Regions from separate parts of the Bacteriovorax sp. As-1 genome, predicted to be linked through region 1. Evidence: riboswitches for the same ligand, from Rfam matches in the RefSeq annotation. Region 1 holds a riboswitch; the other holds the start of a gene.
The links. A riboswitch is a leader RNA that binds a small molecule or an ion and turns the genes downstream of it on or off. The one in region 1 is predicted to bind cobalamin.
Positions count from the first base shown of each region.

Region 2: linked by a shared signal. The riboswitch ahead of ACN20O_RS11400 (acyl-CoA thioesterase) and the one ahead of ACN20O_RS09590 (TonB-dependent receptor plug domain-containing protein) in region 1 are both predicted to bind cobalamin.

Region 1 is NZ_CP184341.1:1,901,745-1,907,097, reverse strand. Features, by position in the region: gene ACN20O_RS09605 (ABC transporter ATP-binding protein) at 1-17, opposite strand, end outside; gene ACN20O_RS09600 (FecCD family ABC transporter permease) at 14-973, opposite strand; gene ACN20O_RS09595 (ABC transporter substrate-binding protein) at 970-2,037, opposite strand; adenosylcobalamin-variant (AdoCbl-variant) riboswitch at 2,111-2,185, shown strand; gene ACN20O_RS09590 (TonB-dependent receptor plug domain-containing protein) at 2,207-4,018, shown strand; gene ACN20O_RS09585 (ABC transporter permease subunit) at 4,015-5,034, opposite strand; gene ACN20O_RS09580 (ABC transporter permease subunit) at 5,031-5,353, opposite strand, start outside.
Region 2 is NZ_CP184341.1:2,266,624-2,271,976, forward strand. Features, by position in the region: gene ACN20O_RS11385 (hypothetical protein) at 1-609, shown strand, start outside; gene ACN20O_RS11390 (winged helix-turn-helix transcriptional regulator) at 740-1,255, shown strand; gene ACN20O_RS11395 (GreA/GreB family elongation factor) at 1,255-1,743, shown strand; adenosylcobalamin-variant (AdoCbl-variant) riboswitch at 1,759-1,833, shown strand; gene ACN20O_RS11400 (acyl-CoA thioesterase) at 1,860-2,270, shown strand; gene ACN20O_RS11405 (methyl-accepting chemotaxis protein) at 2,580-4,370, shown strand; gene ACN20O_RS11410 (CheR family methyltransferase) at 4,374-5,249, shown strand; gene ACN20O_RS11415 (chemotaxis protein CheD) at 5,246-5,353, shown strand, end outside.

The sequences.
Region 1 (5,353 bases):
TTGTTAAATGTAATCATACAACTCTCCTGTCGCGATATAAGTAAAGAGCGATCACCGGAGCTCCAATTAATCCAAGAATCGAATTGGTCGCCAGCGAGTATTCACTGGTAAAAATTAAAATGAGTTCAGTGAAAAGGGCCAGTGAGCTTCCGACGAAAAACACTGCCGGCATCACCAGACGGATATCACTTCTCTTCATAAACGTGCGGGCAATATGAGGCGCGATAATCCCAATAAACCCAATTGGACCGCAGTAAGCTGTCACGATTGCCACTAAAAATGAACAAACAAGAATAAGAATGGTTTTAAAACGTTTTACATCTACTCCCATGCTACGGGCGTAGTTTTCACCGATGATAAATTGGTTGAGTCCTTTTGGAAGGATGGCCAGGAAAATTAATCCTAAAAGTCCAAAACCTACAAAGTAGGGAAGCTCTTCAATCGTGACTCCCTGGAAACTTCCCATTGACCACATTAAGAAGTTCTTCACCTGAAGACTTGGGGTCATATTCACCAGAACGCTGATAAAACTTGCAGTAAAACTCGCAATTAAAAGCCCCAGGATTAAAAGGCTAATGCGGTTGATATTCTTTCTAACTAAAAAAGTTAACAGAAGAAAAACACCGAGAGCTCCTAACATCGCCATCAATGTCTGGCCAAAAGGAGCGATGCCCGCTGGTAAAAATGAAGCCCCCATAATGGCGATGGCCACACCTAAGCACGAGCCAGCATTAATTCCCAGAAGATCTGGTCCTGCCAATGGGTTTTGGAAAAAAACTTGTAAGAGAAGTCCTGAGCCAGCCAACATTCCACCGGCCATTAGAGCTACAATGATTTTAGGAAAACGCAGTTGCCATAAAAGCAAGTCGTCCTGAACGTTAAAGCCTGCGTCTCCATAAACCAGAAGAATCGCCGCTAAAAGTGCAGTGATCATAACGAAACTAAAAATGGTGACTAAGGGTCTGTTGTTCATTTCAGCTCCTTATACCAGATTGTTTTTTCATTGGGAAATTGAGAAGGATGCATTATCGCAAAGAAATCCTTAATTAAAAGATCCGGGCGGGCAACACCTGTTTCCCAGAAATCACTAAAGCCATCTTTGTTAATAAGCTTAGTATTATTAAATAAAGGCACCGATTGAAATTTTTTATAGCGAGAGTCCTTGCCCATCGCTTTAGCATCTTCCCAAGTGTTTTGTGAAAACCAGACGTCTGGCCTTTCATTGATCTTTAAAACTTTTTCCAGAGATACATACTGAGTCTGATTACTTTGGCTTTTTAAAAGGAGCTCTCCTCCAGCATCATTGATAATAATCGCCAGGTCACTTGTCCCTCCACAAGTAGACCACTTGCCTCGTTGAATATCGCCAACTAGAACTTTGGATTTTTTAAGTCCAGCTGCTCGATGCTTAAATTCGTTGTAGCTTAACTTGATTTTATTAAAGAGTTCTTGGGCCTCTTTATCTTTACCAAAAAAGACTGCTTCAAAAACAATCCACTCTGCTCTCGCCAATGGGTGTCTTTCTTCAAAGTCATAGTTAAGAACAATTGGAATTTTTAACTTCCTTAATTGTTTTGCTCTTTCCGCTCCTGCATTTGCAGAGTAGGCCATAACCAGGTCTGGCCTAAGAGCAAAAAGCTCTTCAGCATTCATCTGGTAATTGATCTCTTTCATTTTCTGCGCTCTGATTTTCTCATTAAAAATATAGCGAGTTCCCTGAAAGCCAACTAGAGTGTGTTCCAGATTAAAGGCCGAGAGGAAATATAAATGAGTCGTAGATGAAGAAACAAATCTTTTTGTTTTGGAGGTAAGGACGGCCAGACTCGTTTCGCATTTAAGTGCTCCATCTGCGACGATGTAGCGCTCAAGCGAAGGAGCTTTTCCGGCATCTATGATTTTGTAATTATCGTAATAAGAAATAGTGAAATATTCAGCATAGGTCGGTTTATAAACACTAATTGGTTTAGCGGCTTCACAATCTGCTGCGTGGGCCTTCAATGAAAGGGCCAGAATAAAAATGAAACAATAAAACTTCATTTAAAAAGTCTAAGGCCCCTCATTTTTATTGTAAAGTGTCCCGCTTTCTCTATAATAGAGGCAAGCTCAACTACGAATAAAAAGCAGTGAAGTTTGGTGAGATTCCAACGCTGTCCCGCAACGGTAAAGCCCGATCCCTTTTTATTCCCTATTCACCCGTGGAGGAACCATGCTTGGAAAAATCACGCACGTATCTCTTATTGCCTTTTTAACTTCACAAACAGTACTTGCGAATGATGATATCATCGTGACTGCAGACAGAATCAAAAGCACTCTTGAAAAGTCGCCTTCAGACATTAAAGTGTTTGAACAGGATGACATTAAAAAGTCATCTTCAATGATTGAACTTCTCGCAAGAGAGTCGGACCTGACACTATCACAATCAGGGCCAATGGGTGGGAACACCAGTCTATTTCTGCGCGGAACTGAATCTTCTCAAGTTTTAGTAGTTATTGACGGCATTGTGATGAATGACCCAAGTAACCCTACTCGCCAGTTTGATTTAGGAAGACTTAGTTTAAATAACATTGAGCGTGTAGAAATTCTTAAGGGATCACAAGGCCTTCTTTACGGATCAAATGCTATTGGTGGTGTTCTCGTTATTACAACGAAAAAAGGTTCCGACAAACTTAGCGGATCTGGTTTTGTTGATTACGGAACTCACAACACTCTCAATGCCGGAGTTAATGCTCAGAAAAAATTTAACCATACATCAATGAGTTTTGGGGCTGACCACTTAAAAACAACAGGTTTTTCAGCCGCTAATGACTCCCGCAATCCTAACGCTGAAAAGGACGGCGAAAAAAGAAGCACTCTTTCGGCCGCTCTTGCTCAAAGTATTTCCAGTGGAGAATTCAACATCAACTACCGTTATGTGAATGATGAAGTCGATTTGGATAAAGGAGGCGGGGCCGGCGAAGACGATCCAAACGACTCACAATTTACTGAACAGAAATTTATGAAGGCCGGATACACTCAGGCCTGGTCAACAGGAGAAACAACTCTAAACTTGACTCGTTCTGAACACCATCGCACCTTAAACGTCAGAAGTGATAATAAAAACACCACGGCTTCCTCAACGACAAATAAAGGTGAAATAAACGGTGTAGCGCTCAACCACACTCAATACCTTAATGATTTCTTCACTCAAAACTACAACTTCGATTACCAACACGAAGAAGACCAAAAGAAAAACACCAACGAAAATTTCAGTTTTTTCTTATACAATCGTCTCGAGTTTGGACCAGCAGTGGCCAATGCCGGAGTCAGATTAGACAGCAACCAATCCTTTGGTGAACACATCACTTATAAAATTGCTCTGATGCATTTTTTCACTCATTTTAATTTGAAGATGGCGTATTCAACTGGCTTTAGGGCGCCAAGCTTAAATCAACTGCACGATCCGACTTACGGTAATAAAAACTTAAAACCAGAAGACAGCCAGACTGCGGAAATTGGATTTGAAGTTCCAGTGACTGAAAATGGCAAATATATCGGGACACTTTTTTATACTGATATTCAAAACCGTTTAAGCTATGATCCGGTCACTTTCGTCAACCAAAACAGAGGAAGCGCCAGAATCATCGGAATTGAAAATTCTTTTGCGGCAAAACTAACGGATGATTTTAGCTCTAACACGTCCGCCACCTGGCTTTCTGCTCGCGACATGACGGCCAAACAAAAGCTCGCCAGACGCCCGAATATCAATGTTAAAACTTCAGTCGATTTCACTCCTTCTAATAAAGAACTAGTCAGTGTTGAAGGAGATTTTACGGGGAAAAGAAACGATGTCGACAACCTTGGCAACACTGTTCACATGCCATCGTACCTGATCTTTAATTTGCGATACGAAAGAGAATTCAGAGAAAACACTTCTATTTACCTGAAAGTAAAAAACCTGCTCGATAGAGACTATGAAGAAGTCTACGGCTATGGAACAGGTGGAAGAATGGCTTCTGTTGGACTTAGATACGTTTTCTAGGTCATGTTCGGGTCCATTGCATCTCTTACTCCCTGACCGATAAGGTTTAAAAGTGTAAGAACAATGAACAGCGCCAGTGACGGGTAGAATGCTAACCACCATGCGATGGTATAGTTTTTCTGGGCCTGGGCCAGAAGCTCTCCCCAACTTGGCGTTGGAACCTGAAGGCCAAAGCCCAGGTAATCAAGAGCTGCAAGACCTACGATTTCCGCTGCGATTGTAAACGGCGCAAACGTGATAATCGGAGTTAATGAGTTCGGCAGAATATGCTTAAAGATGATCTTCATATTTGAAGCCCCAAGAGACTTGGCCGCTTCAACGAATTCGCGGTTTCTATTTTTTAAGAACTCACCACGCACGTAGTATGAAATGTTAATCCAGGCGAACACGCATGAAATCAGAATCAGCATTCCCAACGAAGGAGTGAAGATCGAGATAAGAATGATAAGAAGGAAGAACTGAGGCACAGTGCTTAGGACCTCAACAATCCTCTGCCCAATGAAATCCACTTTCCCACCGAAGAATCCCATCACTCCACCAAGAATAGTCCCGATAGAAAGTGAGATAAACCAAACAGCAACAGCATAAGAGATACTGTATTTGAATCCATAAAGCAGTCGAGTAAACACGTCACGGCCGCGGTCGTCTGTACCAAAGATATTTGTTTCAGAGGGAGCTGACGGATAAGAATCTACTTTTGAGTTACTTTCAAACGGGTCCCATTGAACGATTGGCCATAAAGCATAATCGCCTTTCCCCATTTGCAGGGCACGGTAATCCACGTCCAGAGCATCTGTGATCCCGAAGTCAGAGGCATTGTAGTCCTTGAAAATCGGGAAATAAGTCGTCCCATGATAACTAATAATCAATGGGCGGCTATTAGCGATGAATGGTGAAAGGAAAGTCGCTAGAATTAAAAACACTAAAACAAACGATGAGATCATCGCTGATTTACTCTTTTTGAAAATCTTCCAACGCTTACGAGTTAATTCATTAGTTATGTAACGTTCGATCATTTGAAATCAATCCTTGGGTCAACAGCAATGTAAGCTAAATCGCTGATCAGGTTTCCAACTAACATGAGCACACTCTGAATAAAAATCAGACCCATGATAACGTTATAATCTCTCTGAAGGATCGATTTATAACTTAGAAGCCCCATCCCATCTAATTGGAAAATGCTTTCCAGAAGAAGAGAACCAACGAAGAAAACTGAAATAAATCCACCGATACCCGTTACGATTGGGATCAGTGCATTTCTTAGAGCGTGTTTCAGGAAGACCACTTTCTCAGGAACACCTTTTGCGCGAGCAGTACGAATGTAGTCCTTTTTAA
Region 2 (5,353 bases), 360 kb from region 1:
ACTAAGGGGTCTCTGGAAGGAGCTTCTAATCTTGCAGGACAGGCAAATGCTCTAAGAAGTGCTATGGAGAAAGCGCAAAAAAATGCAGCTGATCGTCTGCTGAAAGAAAAGAGCAAAATCAATCTGGCACAACAGGGTAAGTCTTTATCTGACTCTATTGAAAAAGGCGTGAATGCCGCTTTAAAGAAATCAAACTCAACGGCCGCAGAAATGTACGCTTCAATGTATGGTGGACGTTCTGGAGCTTCTGCAGTGGGATCAACTGCTTCAGCAAAAGGTGATGATAAAGCAGAAGAGTTAAAGAAAAATCCAATTAAGGCCGGAAATATTGTTGATATCGGTGCTGCTGGTTCAGGTGAGAAATCAGACCTGGGACTTGGTGGTCTAAGCGATGGACAAAAAGGTGCTAACGAGGGTGAGCTTGCGGCAGAGGAAACTCAAAAAACCGCTGGTTCATCAATGGATGACTACGATTTAAAATCAAATGAGATCTCAAAAGACTCATCGACATCGATCTTTGAACTCATCTCAAACCGCTACCAACGCACAGGTTACCAACGACTGTTTGAGAAAGTTAAGACCCAAGATCCGACCAAAGCAAAAGAATAAAATACTTCATAAGCCCCTCATTTGAGGGGCTTTTAGTTTGCGGCGCGAACTATTTTTCAAACCCTCTTTACATGGTTACGATTGTATACTAAGCTCTCGTTAGGAACTGAGTCTAAAATGAGAGGTTATTATGAAATTAGATACTTATAGTCATTCAACGCCAGAAGTAGCGGAAACTAATACAATTAATACTGCTAAAATGGCCACTACGGAACAATCAGGTAAGGACTTCTTCGTACAAAACACATGTAAAGATAAGAAGGACAGCGAAGGCCATGGTGTATGCCCTCTAAGAGAGCTTTTAAGCCGTCTGGGAGACAAGTGGAGCGTGCTTCTCATCCTTACTCTTGCAAGAATGCCAGGCGAGCGTGCACGTTTTTCTGAGCTAAAAAGAAGCCTTCCGGATATTTCACAAAGAATGCTGACAGCGACTCTTAGAAATCTTGAGAGAGACGGTCTTATTTCAAGAGAGATGTTTGCTGAAGTTCCACCAAGAGTTGAGTACCAACTTACAGAATTGGGTGTGAGCATTCTGAACCCTATGAGAGAAATTGTTACCTGGATCGAAGGAAACTGGACAACGATCATCACTTCGAGAGAAACTTTTGATAAGAAAAATCCAAAAGAGGAAAACGGGCTTCAGTAGTGCTACAAAACATTGATAAAAAAAAGATTGTTGAAGTTTTAATTGAAAAGTTAAATACAGAATTAAAAGAAGTTGAAGGCGCGGCCAAATCCACTCGTGATTTGGCCACTGCTGACGATCTTAAGTCGGAAGGAAAGTACGACACTCGTGCTATCGAAGCTGGGTATCTTGCCAGTGCTCAAAGTAAAAGAGTCGAAGAAATCAAAATGGACATTCAAATGCTCGAAGACCTGGCCACTCAGATTGAGCCGGCGAGCAAGCTTCAATTAGGCTCGCTGGGTCTGATTAATTGCAATGGCCAGGAGAGATTGTATTTCCTATCTACAACGTCTGGCGGGTCGATGCTGATGATCGACAATCATCCCATTCTCGTGATTTCGGTTTTTTCTCCTATTGGCGATGCGGCCTTAGGTCTTGGTGTCGGGGAGAGTTTTGAAGTCGAAACTCCAAAAGAGACAAGACAGTACGACATTGTCGAAGTATATTAATCCAAGAAATTAACCATAGATAAAAGTAAGTGAAGTCTGGTGAAATTCCAGCACTGTCCCGCAACGGTAAAGTCCGATCCTTATTCTTATCTCCATTTTATCCCGCGGAGGAATTTATGACTGAGCCATTCTCATTATCTGCCCTTATTTCTGCTAAGATTGAAAACTCAATCACCAAGCAAACAAAAGCAATCTTTCCCGATGTTACGAACCACTATGAAACACTGTTTGGTGGGACGGCCTTATCCTGGATGGATGAAATTGCTTTTATCTGTGCCACTCGTTTTTCTCGATTGAGAGTCGTCACCGTGTCTACTGATAGAATTGATTTCAAGAGGCCAATCCCTGCAGGGAAAATTGCTGAACTAGTCGCCAAAGTTAAAAGAGTCGGTGAGACCAGCCTGGTTGTTGGAGTGGAAATGTTCACTGAAGACATGTATGGAGAAGGAAGAGAGCTTGCTGTCAGAGGGGATTTCACCTTTGTGGCCATTGATGAAAATAAAAGACCAACGAAGGTTTTAGCATAATCTTAAGGCCCCATTTTAGGGGCCCTAAATAGGTTATGACGTATTTTAGACAAATCTTATTTTATAACGATTGTCTAATAGTCCTTTTCGAATAAGAAACTTAAGGTCTAAATAAAATGCAGGGAATTTTTCTCTAAATGAATTTCTTGTTTTTGTTCATTCTTTAACCACTCACGAATCCAAACTTAATGAATCCTCAAGTCACTATTAATTTTCCTGACCTAGGTTAACTATTCTGATTCATTCTCGATAAGCCTTGCAAATAATCTCAGTTCGAAAATAGGCGCGGCTTTAACCAAGGAATTGTATTTGAAAAATTTTAGTTTAAAAGCGAAGTTGCTCTCGCTCTCTGTTTTCCTTGTAACTATCTCGATAATTATTGGTGGAATTAGTTACTGGGGAATAAATGCGGTAATTAAAGATTACTCAGTTATTGCAGATGTGAGTTTCCCAAATAGTACAGGAATGCTCCAAATGTTCTCAAATTTCAGAATGGCACGAATTGAAGCATTTCAGATTGTTTCAGAATCAACAAGTGTTGAAGAAAAAAATATAGCCATTGAAGAAATCCTAAAAGTAATTGAATCAGATAAAGAATCACAGAAAAAATATAATGAAGTAGAATTTCTTCCTGGTGAAGAAGTGCTTTATAAAGAATTTAGAAAGGATATTGATGCAGGTTTTGCTCTATTGACTAAGATGATAACTGATTACAAGAGCGGGAAAACAGACCAGGCGTCTTTGGATAAAATGAGTGTAATGCTAGAAACAGAGATGTCAAAGATTGGGGCACAAGGTAGAGTTGCGATGCAAAACCTTAGTAAGTTCCATTATGATTATGCTGATAAGTCAGAGGCAAATGCCAAGGCTACAGGTGAACTAGCAAACAAAGTTAGCATCGGATCTGTTTTAATTCTTGGGTTTATTGGGATTGCTGGTTCTCTATTATTTTCAAACTCTCTTACTAAATCACTTAAAGCTATCAGTGACGCTCTCGATGAATCAAGTACACAAGTGTCGTCAGCAGCGGGACAAATCGCTTCTTCTTCAGAAGAGCTTTCTCAGGCAGCGACAGAGCAGGCAGCTTCTCTGGAAGAAACGTCGGCTTCAGTAGAAGAAATGAGCTCGATGATCTCTATCAACTCAGAGAACGCTAAAAAAGCTTCTGAAAACTCTGTGTCTTCTCATAAGCAAGCAGAGAGAGGACGTCAGGTCATAAGTGAAATGGTGGCTTCAATGTCACAAATCAATGAAAGTAATAATAACATTATGACTCAGATTAATGCTTCTAACGAGCAAATGGGTGAGATCGTAAAAGTTATCCAGGAAATTGAATCAAAAACAAAAGTTATCAACGACATCGTATTCCAGACAAGGCTTCTATCGTTCAACGCTTCTGTGGAAGCAGCGAGAGCTGGTGAGCAAGGGAAAGGATTTGCGGTTGTAGCTGAAGAAGTCGGTAACCTGGCACAGATGAGTGGTAACGCAGCTAAAGAAATTTCCGAAATGCTAGCGTCTTCAATTCAGAAAGTAGAAAGCATCGCGAATGAAACAAAAACAAAAGTAGATATCCTGATTACAGATGGTGCTGAAAAAGTAAGAATGGGTACAAAAGTTGCTGAAGAGTGTGGTGAGGTTCTTGCTGAAATCGTAAAGAATGTTTCGAGTGTTAGTACAATGGCGAGCGAGATCTCAAACGCAAGTTTGGAGCAGTCTAAGGGGATTCAGGAAATCACAAAGGCAATGGGACAGCTTGATCAGGTAACTCAGACCAACTCTGCGACTTCAGAAGAAGCGGCGAGTGCGGCAGAAGAATTATCTGCACAGGCAGACTCTTTAAAGAACCAGGTATTAACTCTTGTTTCAGTTATCAACGGGACATCTGCTCCGGTGAATACTGGCTTTGATAAAAAACCAGATGAACCAAAGCACACAACAAAAGCACCTGTGAACACTTCATCTTCAGCAAACGTTATCCATATGAAAAAGCCAGCGGTTAAAGTGGCGACAACTGCAGCCCCAGCAATGAAAAAAGCGGCCAATGGTGGAACTAAGGATGGAGTACCAAGCTACGACCATCCAGGATTTGAAGAGGTTTAAGACTTGAACTTTGCATTGCCAGATTTTTCAAAGAATTTTGAAGAAGAGAAACATATTCAGGACGAGGACTTTGCCTATTTTCAGGCCCTCGTCCTTTCTATTGCAGGGATTTCCCTAAGTGAGAAAAAGCGCGATCTTTTAAAGACGCGCTTAGGTCCTTATATCCGCGACAATAATCACGGCAATTATAAAGAATACCGCCGCTATCTTGAAGGGCTGACAAAAGATCACCCAGAATGGCAAAATCTAATTAATCTGATTACAACGAATAAAACAGATTTTTTTAGAGAGCCTGCTCACTTTGAATACATTGAAACCAAGCTGATCCCTGAATGGGTGAGGATGGGAAAAAAAGAAGTGTACATTTGGTCTGCTGCCTGCTCATCAGGGGAAGAGCCCTATACACTGGCAATGTTTTTAAAGAAGAAACTTCCTAATGAAATGAATTTTAAAATTTTGGCATCAGATATTGATACAAATATTTTAAACCGTGCTCAAAATGGTGTTTATCCAATTGCAAAGGTTGATGAGATTCCCGAAGAGTTTCGTAAAGATTTTCTGGATAAAGGGACTGGTGCTATTGAAGAGTGGTATAGAATTAAGCCGTATTTGAAAAAACACATTGAGTTTAAACTCTACAACTTAATTGAGGACACTCTTCCAAGTGATGAGCTTTTCGATTTAGTTCTTTGCCGTAACGTGATGATTTATTTTCCAAAAGAAGTCATCAAATTGGTGGCCGATAAAATGTATAAGGCCACAACTAAAGAAGGGTGTTTATTTATCGGTCATTCAGAGTCTCTCCAGGCCGTCAAAAGTTCATGGATTTCAGCGGCGCCTTCGGTTTACAAAAAGACAGCGCTCGGAAAAAGAAAATGAATGAGAACATCCTTTGCCTCAATATCGGTGAATTAATTGTGACGGGCGAGGAAGTGGTGATCAGTAATACTCTTGAGTCTTGTGTCTCAGTTTGCCTCTATTCT